Regions from separate parts of the Desulfobacter sp. genome, predicted to be linked through region 1. Evidence: predicted binding sites of a transcription regulator. Region 1 holds the regulator's gene; each other region holds the start of a gene.
What was found. Region 1 encodes sigma-54, which starts transcription at its own class of promoters, with help from an activator protein. Its sites were predicted from a motif close to TNTGGCACANTTTCTGCTNT; they were not measured.

Region 1 (4,720 bases):
TTCGCAATAAACATCTTTGATCCCTTTTTTGATTTTATTTCGTAAACTTTCCGGGTCCTGTTTGATGTCTATGGATATGGATTCAAGTTTTTCCTGCTTGGCCCCCAGAATAAATTCCAGGGTTTCAATCAATGTTGCCCCCAGATTCGCATGGGTTACAATTAAAATTCCTGTCATAGTTTGCCTATCATATTTCCATGATGTCTCTGTCAATGTCTCTGTGCCGCAAGCTTGGATTCAGGCCCTTTTTTATCAGCCGTTCAAATACAGCCCGGGCAATGGCGACACTTCGGTGGCGGCCGCCGGTACAGCCCAGTGCAAGTGTTAGATATGCCTTATTCTCTTTTTTATACAAAGGAATGAGATAGTCAATAAGATCGTTATATTTTTCTAAAAAGGTTTTTGTCTCCGGGTTTTCCAGGACAAAGGCTTTTACCGCATCGGATTCTCCGTTATGGGCTTTAAGTTGGGGCACAAAATAGGGATTGGCCAGAAACCTCAGATCCACCACAATATCCCCGTCCACCGGGATGCCGTATTTGTAGCCAAAGGACATGATATTCAGTTTCATGAAGTTTTCGGAACCCGTATCCTTGGACACAAGATGCAGTATTTTTGCTTTAAGCTGATGCACATTGAAATGAGAGGTGTCAATGATCTGGTGAGCCAGCTTGCGGATGGGGGCCATGCCCTGTTTTTCGGCCCTGATGCTGTCTAAAAGGTTTTTTCCAGTATCCAGGGGGTGGTGCCGGCGGGTCTGACTGAACCGTTTGACCAAGGTCTGGGTATCTGCTTCAAGGAAAATGATGACTGGAGAAACGCCCATCTCTTCTAGCGCAGAGACGCCTGAAACAAATGTTTGTATAAAGGTTTTTGACCGCATATCCATCACAAAGGCTGCACCCTTGACCTTGGCACTCTCCCCCAGCGGCAGTTCGAGCACCTTGGGCACAAGTTCCATGGGCATGTTGTCAATGCAGTAAAAGGCTGCATCTTCAAATGCCTGGGCAACGGTTGTCTTCCCGGAACCTGAAATCCCTGTGATGATATAAACCTTAAGATTTTCCATGGTTAAAAGTCTTCGTCATTCTCCAGAATGATCTGATGAATCTGTTCTGCTGAACCTGCCGATAACAGGCGTTCTTTAAACTGATTCATTTTCAGCAGCTTGGAAATCTGGGCAAGAACCTTTAAGTGCCCCCCTGTGGAATGCTCAGGTGTTAAAAGCAGGAAGAAAAGATGGACCGGCCGGTTATCCAGAGAATCAAAATCAACGCCTTTGATGCTGCGCCCAAATCCCACAGCAATGGATTTTACTGTATCCAGCTTGCCGTGGGGAATGGCGATGCCGCCGCCGATGCCTGTGGATCCTAAGTTTTCCCGTTCCATCAGGACTGCCGCAACATCCTGGGCCTGGGTTCCGGCCACCGGTGCAACAGCGCCAGACAGTTCTTTTATAACCTCTGGTTTGTTTTTGGCTTCCATCTCTGCGATAATGGCGTCCAGCTTTAGAATGTCACTGATTTTCATGGGTTTCGACTATCCTTGGGGGGCGATCAGTCCCAGTTTTCCGTTATTATGTTTATAAATCACATTGACCTGCTCTGTGCGGGCATTAATAAACGCATAAAAAGATTTTTTGCCCGATTCCAGCTCTATCACCGCATCCTCAATGTCCATGGGTTTTGTATCAAGGAGTTCTTCGACGATGTCACTCGTGTTCCCGGGCTGCGGTTCATCAATACTGAACTCCCGGGTATCTGCCAGGCTTGACTTATTGCCTGACATGTGTTTTTTGATTTTTTCCTTATGTTTTGTGATCTGGCTTTTGACTTTATCCGCCAGGATGTCAATGGTGGCATACATGCTTTCGGATTCTTCCTTTGCATGGATGTTAAGCGCCCCGCTGGTCAGGGTGATTTCGGCAATATGTCTTATTTTTTCAACGCTCAGGACCACACTGGCCTCGGCCGGGCCGTCCAGCATTTTGTCAAACCGTTTAAGCTTTTTATTTACATAGGATTTCAGGGAATCGGATGCCTCTATTTTTTTGAACGTGATAGTGACCTGCATAAATTACTCCCTTTATAATTGTTTGCGTTTGTTGGATGGCAGAATATTGAGCACTTTTCTGTATTTTGCCACGGTGCGCCGGGCAATCTGAATGTCTGATTCCTTCAGAATTTCGGCGATTTTATCATCACTCAGGGGCGTGTTGGAATCTTCGTTGTCAATGAGTTGTCTTATTCTCTCCTTGACGCTGGCCGATGCCATGTTAGGCCCGTCAACCCGTTCTATGGAGCTGTTGAAAAAATATTTCAGTTCAAACAGCCCCTGGGGGGTGTATGCATATTTGTTGCTGGTGACCCGGCTGATCGTGGATTCATGCATCTCAATATCTTCGGCAATGTCTTTTAAAATCAAAGGCCGCAGATAGGCAATGCCCTTTTCAAAAAATTCCCTTTGAAATTTTATGATGCTTTCCATGACCAGGTAAATGGTTTTCTGGCGTTGATGAATGGATTTTATCAGCCAGGAGGCGGACTGCATCTTTTCATTGAGATAGGTCTTGGTCTCCTTGGGAATCTTTTTGCCGGTGGCCACAGCGTCCCTGTAGAATCTTGAAATTCTTAATTTGGGAAGGCCGTCATCGTTCATAACAATTTTGAAATCATCCCCGACTTTGTAAACGTAAATATCCGGGGTGATGTAAGCGGATTCATCGGTGGCAAATTTCCTGCCGGGCTTGGGTTCAAGAAACTGGATGATTTTTACTGCGGCCCGCACATCCTCAACGGAAATTTTAAGGGCCTTGGCAATTTTTTTACTGTTCCTGTTTTCAAGATTTTTTAAATGATCCGTAATGATCTGGATGATGATGTCGTTTTTAATGCCAAGCTGCCGGACCTGGATGAGAAGTGTCTCGCACAGGTCCCTGGCGCACACCCCGGGGGGGTCGAAGGTCTGAAGCACAGCCAGCACCTGCTCAACGGTTTGGACGTCGGCCTGGGCTGCCTGGGCCAGTTCTTCCACATCGGCGCATAAATATCCGTCCCGGTTCAGGTTGCCGATGATGATGTTGCCGATGGCTTCCTCCTGGGCTGTAAGATCCGAAAGCATCAGCTGCCATTTCAAATGCGCTTCAAGGGTTTGTTTCTCAGACGTGAATGCCTCGTAATTGGGGGCTTCACTGTTTTCAGACTCCGTGTGCATTCTGCCGGTGGAGTTGTATTCATTGATATAATTTTCCCAATCCGTATCCGACCGAACCCGCTCTTCAATGGTGACTTCCTTGACAGGCGCATCATTTTCCGCTTCCCGGATTTCGGTTTCCTGGGCCGTGATGGATTGGTCAGAGGCATCATCAACGACGACTTCTTCAAGGGCGGGATTTTGCTCCATTTCCTGCTCGATCATTTCGGCAAGTTCAAGCCGGGACAGCTGAAGCAGTTTAATGGCCTGCTGGAGCTGGGGTGTCATGACCAGTTGCTGGGTTAGTGCAAGGCTTTGTTGTAATCCAAGTTCCATGATTAAAGTCTGAAGTTATCTCCCAGGTAAATGCGTTTCGCTATTTTGCTTGAAATAATTTTTTCCGGCGGTCCTGATTCCATAACCACACCCTGGCTCATGATATAAGCCGTGTCGCATACGCCTAATGTTTCCCTGACATTATGGTCTGAAATCAATATTCCGATGCCTTTGTCCGTAAGCTGGGATATGATCTGCTGGATGTCGATGACCGCCAGAGGATCAATGCCGGCAAAGGGTTCGTCCAGCAGAATAAATAGAGGGTCCGTTGCAAGAACCCTTGAAATTTCCAGCCTGCGCTTCTCTCCACCGGACAGGGACGCGGCTTTTTGCCCGGCCAGGGCCAGTATACCAAGCTCTTCCATCAGAGTTTCGGCTTTCTGGTTGATGTCCGTGACTTTTTTGTCAATAACCTCCAGAACAGCCGTTATATTTTCCCTGACAGTCAGTTTTTTAAATATAGAGGTTTCCTGGGGCAGGTAACCAATGCCTTTCCTGGCCCTGATATACATGGGATATTGGGTTATATCCTCCCCGTCAAGATGAACCGTGCCTTTTTCCGGCCGGATCATGCCCACGGTCATATAAAAGGTGGTGGTCTTGCCGGCACCGTTGGGTCCCAGAAGTCCGGTCACTTTGCCCTGGTTCACGGTCAGGCTGACCTGATCCACCACGGTTTTACCGCCATACGCCTTTACAAGGTTTTTCAGCACCAGTCGGCTCATCTGTTTCAAGGCTTATCCCTCAAGGCTTATCCATGGACCTGCCCTGGTCTTGGACATCGAAAAAAGCTTCGACCCTGGTTTTTTCGGCACTTTCCACAACCATCCGTTCCTGGGCCTTAAACAGGGTAATTTTTTTGCCGGTGATCCAGCTTTTTCCCGTAAGCAGGCGGGCTCGTTCCCCGGTGAGCACCAGTATCTCATTTGCGGTGTCATAATCCGCCTGGTCCGAAAATGCTTTCCGATCCCCTTCTGTATATTCCACATTCCCCGTGGCAAGAATTCGCCTGATGTTTGACTGGCCTTTCTTTTTGGTTTCCGAGGTATGGAAAAACACCTTGACCGAATCTGCTAAAAGCACGCTGTCTGCCCGGACCGCCTTGACCTTGCCCATGAATTCCACCATGGACTGGTCTTTGCTGGCGACCATTTTATCCGAAGTAATTCTCAGGTCAGCAGGTGGCTGTTTC
Region 2 (4,720 bases), on a different contig from region 1:
TTTTTTCCTTGCCGGATGGGATTATTTCTGGCTGAATATAGCCCATGCCATAAAAAGAATAAAGGAGCCTTAAATGAAGATCATTCGTTTTATTACCCGGCAGGGTACGGAAGTCATGGGGTGCGACTGGGACGGACACACCGCCTGCCTGGTGGAGCAGTCTGCGGACAAAAGTTTCAGCAATACCGGTGAACGGGTGGATGTGGTGAGAGTTTTGCCCCCGGTGGCACCGCCGGCCATTATCTGCATCGGTCTGAATTACCGGCGTCATGCAAAGGAGACCGGCCAGGAAATCCCAAAATATCCGGCTGTGTTCATGAAATACCCCGGTTCCCTTGCAGGGCATGGGGATGCCATCGTGATCCCTGAATGTGCGTCAGATCCGCCCGAGGTGGATTACGAAGCCGAGCTTGGGGTGATCATTAAAACTGCCGCTAAAAATGTGCCCGAGGATAAGGCCCTGGATTATGTACTTGGATATACCTGCACCAATGACGTCTCTGCCCGGCGGTGGCAGAAACATGCCGGTGCATTCCAGTGGACCAGGGGAAAAAGCTATGATACCTTTTGTCCCTGCGGGCCGGTCATGACCACGGCAGACGAAATTACAGACCCCCAGAATCTTGCTATCAAGTGCCGCCTGAACGGTGAAATTATGCAGGACAGCCACACCAGCGACATGGTATTCAGCATAGCCAATATGATTTCCTACCTGTCCCAGTCTTCAACCCTTTTGCCCGGCACCCTGATTCTGACCGGTACGCCCGAAGGGGTGGGCTTTACCCGTAAACCCCGCGTGTATCTGGCGCCGGGAGATCGGATGGAGGTTGAAATTGAAGGCATTGGCGTGCTTGAAAATCCTGTGGAAAAAGAGCGGTAAAGTCAAAAGGATGTCCCCCCGGGAGGGCTAGCCCGGGGGGACAGGAGAAAGAAGAGAGTTGAGGGAAGGATGGATGGTTGAGCGGTGGGTGGGGGTTAGTTATTTTCAGGAGGGGTCTCATCTTGGGGATCGTCAAATCCCGGGCCAGGGCCGCCATTAAATCCGGCACCCCTGCCAAATCCGTTACCCTGGGGGCCGTGTCCCATACCAGGGCCGCCAAATCCTTGTCCCATGCCCATGGGCATATATTTTAATTCAGGGGAGATTTTTCTGGCATCCAGGGCGAATTCCATGCGTTTAACGGCCAGATCTTTTGCTAAATCCGCTTTTTCCGTGACCATGGCTTTCAGTTTTGCCGGATCAGGATTAGATGTTTCCATGTACATGCGGATCTGCTGATCCAGGTTCATCAGATCCGTACGTATCTCATAGGTGTCATCAATAAATTTCTGATGCAGATCGCGAAGCTGGGTCTGCTGTTCATTGGTCAGGTTCATGCACGCCCGGGGTCTGTCCTTGCCTTTGCCCTGTTTCGGGGGGGTTGCAAATGCACTGGTGGAAAAGGTGCATGTGACAATCAGGATGGTTAATGTGGCTAATGTTTTTTTCATACTGCCTCCTTGTGGCCCTTGGTTTATGTTCTGTGATCCGTGTTTTATGATCTTAAGTTTTTGATCCTTGTGCTAAACTGTATAGCAAATATAGCAAATGGCGTGCCACCTGTCTTGAAATTCATTGAAGTCTTTTCGTACCAGGCCTTTCGGATCTGAATGCCATATCAGGGGGTTTAAAAAAAAACAGATATAGTGTATATTTTTTACCCGGATAAGGGTATACAGTTGGGTAAAAAATATACTGTTCATCATATCTGAGCGAACCCCATGAATAGATTTAAATTAAATATTACCCGGAAAATGCCGGGTCTGGTGCCGCCTCTGGTTATGGTGGGGGTCCTGGTTGTGCTGTTGCCGGTGTTTATCCTGATGACCCTGGACCGGGTTAAAAAACAGGATGAGTTTATCCGGGAGCGGTTTTTCATCACAGGCACCTCTTTAATCCGTACATTTGAAGCAGGCACCCGGATCGGTATGGGATCCATGCAGTGGGGCGCCGAAAGAATTCAGTCCATGCTGGAGGAAACCGCAGGCCAGCCCGATGTTGCCTATATTATGATCACCGATGCCATGGGAAAAATCATCGCCCATTCCGATGCCGCCATGGTGGGTAAAATTTATGACAGATGGGCAGACCTTGGCCTGTTACCCAGGGATCCCCACCTGATCTCCAGCCGCTCCCTGAACACACCGGATGGGCCGGTTCTGGAAGTGGCCAAGCATTTTGTGCCGTTTAATCCTATGTTCAGAGGTCAAAGACGGGGGCCCGGCCTAGAGCCCGGCCTCCGTTACGGCCACGGAAAGATGCCGCCCGGCCCACTTGGTGCTGAAAGACCGGCCAGGCCTGCTTTCGGCGTATTTGGCCAGGCTGATCACTATATTTTTGCCGGCATATCCATGACCGGGGTACAGGCAGCCCAGGCCCGGGGATTTAAGAACATTGTTATCAAAGGACTTTTGTTTTTTGTTTTCTGCTGTTCGGGCATTATTGCCCTGTTTGCCCTCCAGGCTTACAGGGCTGCCCAGTCATCCCTGGAACAGGTCAAGGCGTTTTCCGACAATGTGGTTCAGAATATGCCCTCGGGCCTGATCACTTTGGATCCAAAGTTTAATGTGACCTCAGCCAACCGGGCAGCTGAAAAGATCCTGGGCGAAATTCCTGAAAAAGCCTGTCCCCAGATGGCTGCCATGGCTGCCAGACTTTCGGGTTCAGGCGGTGCCGTGTCCGGGGAGGTGGCTTTGAACCGGAAAGAGAACGGCGATCTTCGGCTGGATATGACTGTTTCGGCTATCCCGGCAGACGAAGACCAGGTCCAGGGCTTTGTCCTTTTATTCAGGGATCTGACCCAGATCCGGGACTTGAAAAAACAGGTGGAAACCAACCGGCATTTAGCTGCCATAGGCAAACTTGCCGCAGGCGTGGCCCATGAAATCAGAAATCCGTTAAGTTCCATCAAAGGCTTTGCCACCTATTTTGCCCGGCAGTATGAAAATGAACCCGGGGATGTGGAGATTGCAAAAATCATGGTCCAGGAAGTGGAGCGGATGGACCGCTCCATCACCCAGTTGCTGGAATTTGCCAAACCCATGGCCGTGGAGATCAAGCAGATCCGGATCAAGCCCCTTATCCGGCACTCCCTTAAGCTGGTTGCCCATGACCTTGGGAAAAAAAAGATCCGTGTTGAAACAGATATCCGCACCAGAAGAGAAACCATTCATACGGATCCGGAACGGATCTGCCAGGTGCTGCTCAATCTGTACATGAATGCGTTAAATGCCATGGACAGCAACGGGATTCTTGAAATTGGCGTGGCCGATGCGGAAGATACTCTTGAGATCCGGGTGGCGGACAACGGCTGCGGGATCCAGGCAAAAGATCTTGAAAAAATATTTGATCCCTATTTTACAACCCGGGCCAAGGGAACAGGTCTCGGGCTGTCCATCGTTCACAGGATCGTTGAAAATCTCAAAGGTGAGATCCGGGTGGAAAGCCAGCCCTCAAAGGGCACTGTATTTTATATCACCCTGCCTGGCAATGAGACAATAGAATAAAATGATGTAAGGACTTTTTAATGAGTGACAAGACCGTGCTGGTGGTGGATGATGATGCAGCCCATGCCACCATGCTTAAAACCCTGATGAAAGGGTGGGGATATGCCGTGCAGGTTGTCCCGGACGGAGATGAAGGTGTGAACGCGGTGACAAACACTCCCTTTGACCTGGTGCTCATGGATATGAAAATGGTGAAAATGTCCGGCATGGAAGCCCTGGCCGAAATTCATGCCTTTAATCCGGCCCTTCCCGTGATCATCATGACCGCCTATTCCTCGGTGGACACGGCTGTCCAGGCCCTGAAAATCGGGGCCTATGATTACCTGACCAAGCCCCTTGACTTTGACAGGCTTAAACTTACCGTGGACCGGGTGTTTGAACGTCTTCACCTGAAGAACGAAAACCAGGACCTGAAAAAACGATTGGAATCCAGCACCTTTCACCACGATATCCTGGGCAAAAGCCCTGCCATGAAAGCGTTGCTGGATACCATACACATGGTGGCCCCCACCGATGCCAATGTGCTTGTCACAGGGGAATCCGGCACAGGAAAGGAACTTGTGTCCGCTGCCCTTCACAATAACAGCATGAGAAGGAAACACCCCTATATTCGGATCAACTGCGCAGCCATCACCGAAACCCTTCTGGAATCCGAACTGTTCGGCCATGAGCGGGGCGCATTCACCGGGGCTGACAAGAGCCGTAAGGGCAAATTTCTTCTGGCGGACAAGGGCAGTATCCTGCTGGATGAAATCGGCGAGATGAGCCTTGCCATGCAGGCAAAGCTGCTGCGGGTCATCCAGGAAAAAGAGATTGCGCCCGTGGGCTCGGAAAAGACCCTTGCCGTGGATGCCAGGGTGATTGCCGTCACAAACAGGGATTTAAAAGCCATGTCCGCCCAAAAAACATTCAGGGAAGACCTTTACTACCGGCTTAATGTGGTACACATTGATATTCCGCCGTTGCGCCGGCGTCCCGAGGATATCCCGGAACTTGCCATGCACTTTCTGGATGAGTTTTCCCTGAAAAACAGAAGGGATATCAAGGGGTTCTCTCCCAATGCCATGGATACCCTGATCCGGTATGAGTGGCCCGGCAATGTCCGTGAACTGATGAACGCCGTGGAGCGCGGGGTAGTCATGGCCAGGACCGATTACCTTTGCAGGTCTGATCT
Region 3 (4,720 bases), on a different contig from region 1:
AAGAAGTTTCTTCCATGAGCTATTCAGGGTATGAAAAACATGGTCAAAGGACAAGTATTGCCATTTAAGCAGTAAGGACAATATATGAAAGATTTAGCAGAGCATATTTCAAAGCCGTGCAGTGAATATGAGAATCTTCAGAACAGACACTTAGATCTGCTTAGGGCAGAACAGTTGCCGGATCTGGCCCAGATGACCATTGAGCGGAGGAGTGCATCGGAAAAGCTGAAAAATGCCATTAATGAATTTATCAGTATAGCAGGTCAGTCCGAATCTCTATCTGATGTCCAAAAGCTGAAGGAACTTAAACAGCGCCTTGGGCTGATCCTAAGGGTTGACGAAACCATCGGGGTTGAGATACAAAGGCACAAAAATCAATTGGAAAAAAGCCTTAAACATCTCAAGTGCGGGAAGACTACTCTGGAGAGCTATCGGCCGTCAAAGGACCGCCCAAGACTTATCAGCATAAGCCGGTAGAGCCGGTAGGAATTGTTTACCCCAGAAAGGAAAAGCCATGGATGTAACAACAAATGCAACAATCCATACAGACAGACCTGAAACCAATATTAGAATTCAGGAAACTGCCGCCGAGACAGTAAGTGCAGACATTACTCCGCTGTCCGAGTTAAATCAGGCTGCATCTTCTTCTTCGGCAAGTACTACGCGGACTGAAAATCAGGCTTCTGAGCAAAAAAGTGAGGACCCCGGAAATCCAGCCAAACTGACCAGAAAAGATGTCGAAGAGATGGTGGAAGCCCTTGAGGACTTTGCCAATACGGTTCAGACAAGGCTGAATTTTACCATTGACGACGGCACCGAGGATGTGGTGGTCAAAATTATGGACAAAGAGACCGATGAAGTCATCAAGCAGTTCCCTGCAGAAGAAATTCTTGAGCTTCGTGAAAAAATGCAGGATTTAAGGGGGCTTCTTTTCAGTACGAATGTTTAAATTCATTCTTTTCTTATTTCAAAAGCAGCTGCTGGTGTGAGTAGGGACTGCCTTGGAGGATCAGCTGCATCCCTTCTTTTCTTTCATTATTTATCACAATAGGTGCCATAAAGTTCGCAGTCATATCTTCGGGCTTGCCATGGGGAATGGTGATGATGACAAAACAGGATAACGCTTCCTTTCCAAATTCCCATTTAATCGTCGTATCAAAATCCTTAACAGACAGCGTGTACTCAGGATAGAAACGAAGGGGGTCCATGACCACAAATGCCAGGTTCGGGTCATCCACACATTGAAACAGATAAAAAGGAGCGGTTTCCTTTTTTTCAAGGACAACATAACGTTTCTGCTGCCTGAATCCGGGAACACCATCCGGCATATTGATGATTTTATCATCATCAATAGTCACTTCACCGAATTGTCTTGTATTAATCTTCATTACCTTTTATTCAGACTCCTTGTCCTTATTGCCTATCAGTTTGGCTGCCCTTGCAATATCAATGTTGTCTGTTCCTTGGGAGGAAAGAATATTCTCCTTTTGAATGGCGTCAAACACCTCCTGCCGCAGAACCGATATTTCCCGGGGCGCATCAATACCTATCCGAATGCTGCTTTTGCCGGTTTCAACCACCTTTACGATGATATCATTAGCAATGACAATACTCTCACCAACTTTTCGTGTTAGAATAAGCATAGGCTTAATAAATAATCCACCAGGCTGACATTAATAATTTTTTATCCGTTGAATTCAAAAAGGCCCTACAGTCCGTCCGAATTAACTCTTAAAATAAACATGTTATTGTTATAATCATATGTAACATCAGAGTCAACCTTTGTTCCTGTCCAGCTTAGGTATATATAGTATCTGCTGATTTTCTATGACAAAGATCAACAGATTGTATTATCACTAAAATAAGATCACAATATCCTGGTGATAATTATAGAAAATCAGCAGATACTATCTACCAGACCATGCTACACTTGGGCCACGAACAGGCAGTTGCTCTTTCCTCCCTGGGTCACCATCCCTTTGCCGGTGTACCGGGCCTGGGCAGGGTTATTTCCGATCAAAGCCATGATGTTATCCACAATAGACAGGTGCTTTTTAACCTGAATCTGATTAGCTTTTATAAAATTGGCTACGATGTCTTTTTCTTTATCAATGGTCCGCTTGATTTGTCTTATATCATTTTTGCTCTTATTGGGCAGCGGCAGGGCATGTACCAGTGCACCCAGGGAGAAGTTTTCCGTTTTTTTATCCATACCTGGAAAATCATTTCGGCAAACAACAAGAATATTATTTCGCAATTCTTCGATTTTACCGATAAGATCTTTCTTCGCTCTGGTTGTCTCCCATATCATACCAAGGTCAATATTTCCGATAGCCTTTTTTTCAGCCTTTAATACCAGGTGAAGTTGCTGGTAGCAGGCAAGTTTTTCCTTAAGCAACGTTTGGATACTGTCGGCAGCTTTTTCCATGATTCTCCTCCCTATCTTATTAATATCAATAACGATATTAAATAGTTAAAAATAAACTCAACTCACAAAACAAGGAGATATTTTCGTTTTTGTATAGAAACAAAGCAACTATTATGCCATGACTTGACACAATCAAAATGCCTTAAGCTGAGTCCTGAAGCTGCTGATATAAGAACTCCTTGAAGCCGGTTACACGCCGGCCTTGGGATAAATTTTCCGTAAGATACTGGTCATGCAGGGACTGGTAGATGTCAGACGCATTGCTTTCGGGGAAAAGACTGTCTCCGGGCAGGGTATCCCGCATGCGCTGCATCAAGGTATTGAGCATTAAAGCCTCAAACCCCTGGCAGGCTTTCTCAAGATCTTTTTCCCGCTGGAGCTTCCGGGCCGTATCTGTGGTACCCTGGGTATCTGTAACAGGAGTCATCATCCCAGGCATTTGAATAGACATAATTTTGCCCCCTCTTTTACCGGCTCAACGAATCGGCCATGTTCAAAATTGGAATGCTGTGCTGCAAAAAACAAGTCTAAAGTATTTCCAGGCTGGCCTGCAACGCCCCGGCTGCCTTGATACTTTCCAGAATACTGATCAGGTCCCTGGGCCGGACCCCTAAAGAGTTCAGTCCATTAACCAGTTCTCCGATGGTAGAGGTGCCGGGCAGTTCCATAATATACTCGGGGTTTTGCCCCTGAATCACCACGTTCAAATCCCCATGGGCCACAGCCACATTTGAAATGGTCACCTCACTGCCGATAACCACAGTGCCGGTTTTTTCGTTAATCACGACCTTGGCAACGGTATCCGGAACCACAGACAACCCTTCCACATCGGCAATAAACTCCGCCACATGCTCCTGCTGCATGGATTCCGGCACATTCAGGCAGATAGCGCTGGCATCAACGATTTTTGCAATCCCCTCCCCTAAAGCCGCATTGATGGTATCTCCCACCCGCCGGGCCGTGGTGAAATCCGAACGGAACAGGGACAGGGTCAATTGTTTTTTCCCTTCCAGTTGAAAGGGAATCTCACGTTCCACTGTAGCCCCGTTGATAATCCGGGCCGTGAGAAGATGACTGTTCCGGTCGTTTACACCGGCGGGAATTGCAAGACTTACGGCACCCTGGGCAATGGCATAAACGCTGCCGTCAACCCCTTTCAGTGGCATCATTAAAAGGGTTCCGCCTTTAAGACTTGTGGCATCACCCAGGGACGAAACCGTGATGTCAATGCGGTCCCCGATCCGGGCAAAGGGTGGAATATTTGCCGTGACCATAACCGCCGCCACATTCTTCACCTTGATCTGGCTTTTGTCAAAATGAAGGCTCATTTTTTTAAGCATATTGGTCAAAGACTGTCGGGTAAACAGAATATTATTCTTGTCTCCTGTACCGTTAAGCCCTACCACCAGGCCATATCCGGTGATCTGATTGGAACGGACCCCCTGGATGGCAGCCATGTCCTTAATTCGGGTTGCCATGGCGTGCACTGAAACGGCAAGCAGACACAGCACAATCCCTGTACTGATCATTATCTTTTTCAACATATTGTTCATGATACCCGCTCCTTTAGCCCGCAACGCCTACCAGGGCCAGATATTATCAATTATCCGTGTACCCCAGCCTGGCTTCTGTTTGTCGGCAAGGGCCCCCTTGCCGTAATATTCAATGCGCGAATCAGCAAGGGACGTGGACTCCACCCGGTTGTCCGAATCAATATCATCGGGTCGGACAATTCCTGATACCATGATATACTGAACCTCATTATCCACTTTCATGGCCCTGCGTCCGAAGATGCTTAAGTTACCGTTGGGCATTACCTCCGTAACCCGGGCCGCAATAGAGGCAGTTACGTTACCGGACCGGTCACTTGTGGCTTCTCCTTTGGTGGAGTTTTCAAAACTGGTGTCAATGAGGTTGCCCCCACCAGAACCGCCACCAAGATGGGTTGCTTTTCCCAAGACATTGAAAGTGGGTACCCCCACCGACATACGGGTTGTCCGTTCGTTCTCGGAGTTTACCTCCATTTCAGACGAGGCATTCTCCACAATATCCACGATCACTGTATCTCCGACATAAGCAGCCTTGGTGTCATCCAGCAGGAATCTGTTCTGTGCGGTCCAAAGAGAACCTTCCGCAGGCTTTGCCATGGTATATTCAGGTTGCACGGCAGGTTCAGGCATTGCGTCCTGGGGCACAACGCTGAAGGCCGGATCTCCGCCACTGGACAGACAACCGGTAAAAATCCCGGCCATAAGGATCAGCAGAAATGCCAGACACTCATTTAGTAATTTT

Region 2: a site for sigma-54 is predicted at 1,582-1,601, ahead of AB7U36_RS06925 (Spy/CpxP family protein refolding chaperone). Genes of this name have one in related genera too.
Region 3: a site for sigma-54 is predicted at 2,530-2,549, ahead of flgN (flagellar export chaperone FlgN). Genes of this name have one in related genera too.

Annotation. Positions count from the first base shown of each region.
Region 1 covers NZ_JBFXHE010000005.1:27,407-32,126, reverse strand. Annotated here, with positions in the region: gene AB7U36_RS01245 (PTS sugar transporter subunit IIA) at 1-177, opposite strand, end outside; gene rapZ (RNase adapter RapZ) at 188-1,069, opposite strand; gene AB7U36_RS01235 (PTS sugar transporter subunit IIA) at 1,072-1,530, opposite strand; gene hpf (ribosome hibernation-promoting factor, HPF/YfiA family) at 1,540-2,073, opposite strand; gene rpoN (RNA polymerase factor sigma-54) at 2,086-3,528, opposite strand; gene lptB (LPS export ABC transporter ATP-binding protein) at 3,531-4,253, opposite strand; gene AB7U36_RS01215 (LptA/OstA family protein) at 4,273-4,720, opposite strand, start outside.
Region 2 covers NZ_JBFXHE010000061.1:6,145-10,864, forward strand. Annotated here, with positions in the region: gene AB7U36_RS06915 (rhomboid family intramembrane serine protease) at 1-1, opposite strand, end outside; gene AB7U36_RS06920 (fumarylacetoacetate hydrolase family protein) at 74-880, shown strand; gene AB7U36_RS06925 (Spy/CpxP family protein refolding chaperone) at 976-1,491, opposite strand; gene AB7U36_RS06930 (ATP-binding protein) at 1,762-3,546, shown strand; gene AB7U36_RS06935 (sigma-54-dependent transcriptional regulator) at 3,567-4,720, shown strand, end outside.
Region 3 covers NZ_JBFXHE010000029.1:1,065-5,784, forward strand. Annotated here, with positions in the region: gene fliS (flagellar export chaperone FliS) at 1-68, shown strand, start outside; gene AB7U36_RS04005 (hypothetical protein) at 85-477, shown strand; gene AB7U36_RS04010 (flagellar protein FlaG) at 515-949, shown strand; gene fliW (flagellar assembly protein FliW) at 963-1,388, opposite strand; gene csrA (carbon storage regulator CsrA) at 1,395-1,643, opposite strand; gene flgN (flagellar export chaperone FlgN) at 1,925-2,428, opposite strand; gene AB7U36_RS04030 (rod-binding protein) at 2,571-2,879, opposite strand; gene AB7U36_RS04035 (flagellar basal body P-ring protein FlgI) at 2,956-3,981, opposite strand; gene AB7U36_RS04040 (flagellar basal body L-ring protein FlgH) at 4,009-4,720, opposite strand, start outside.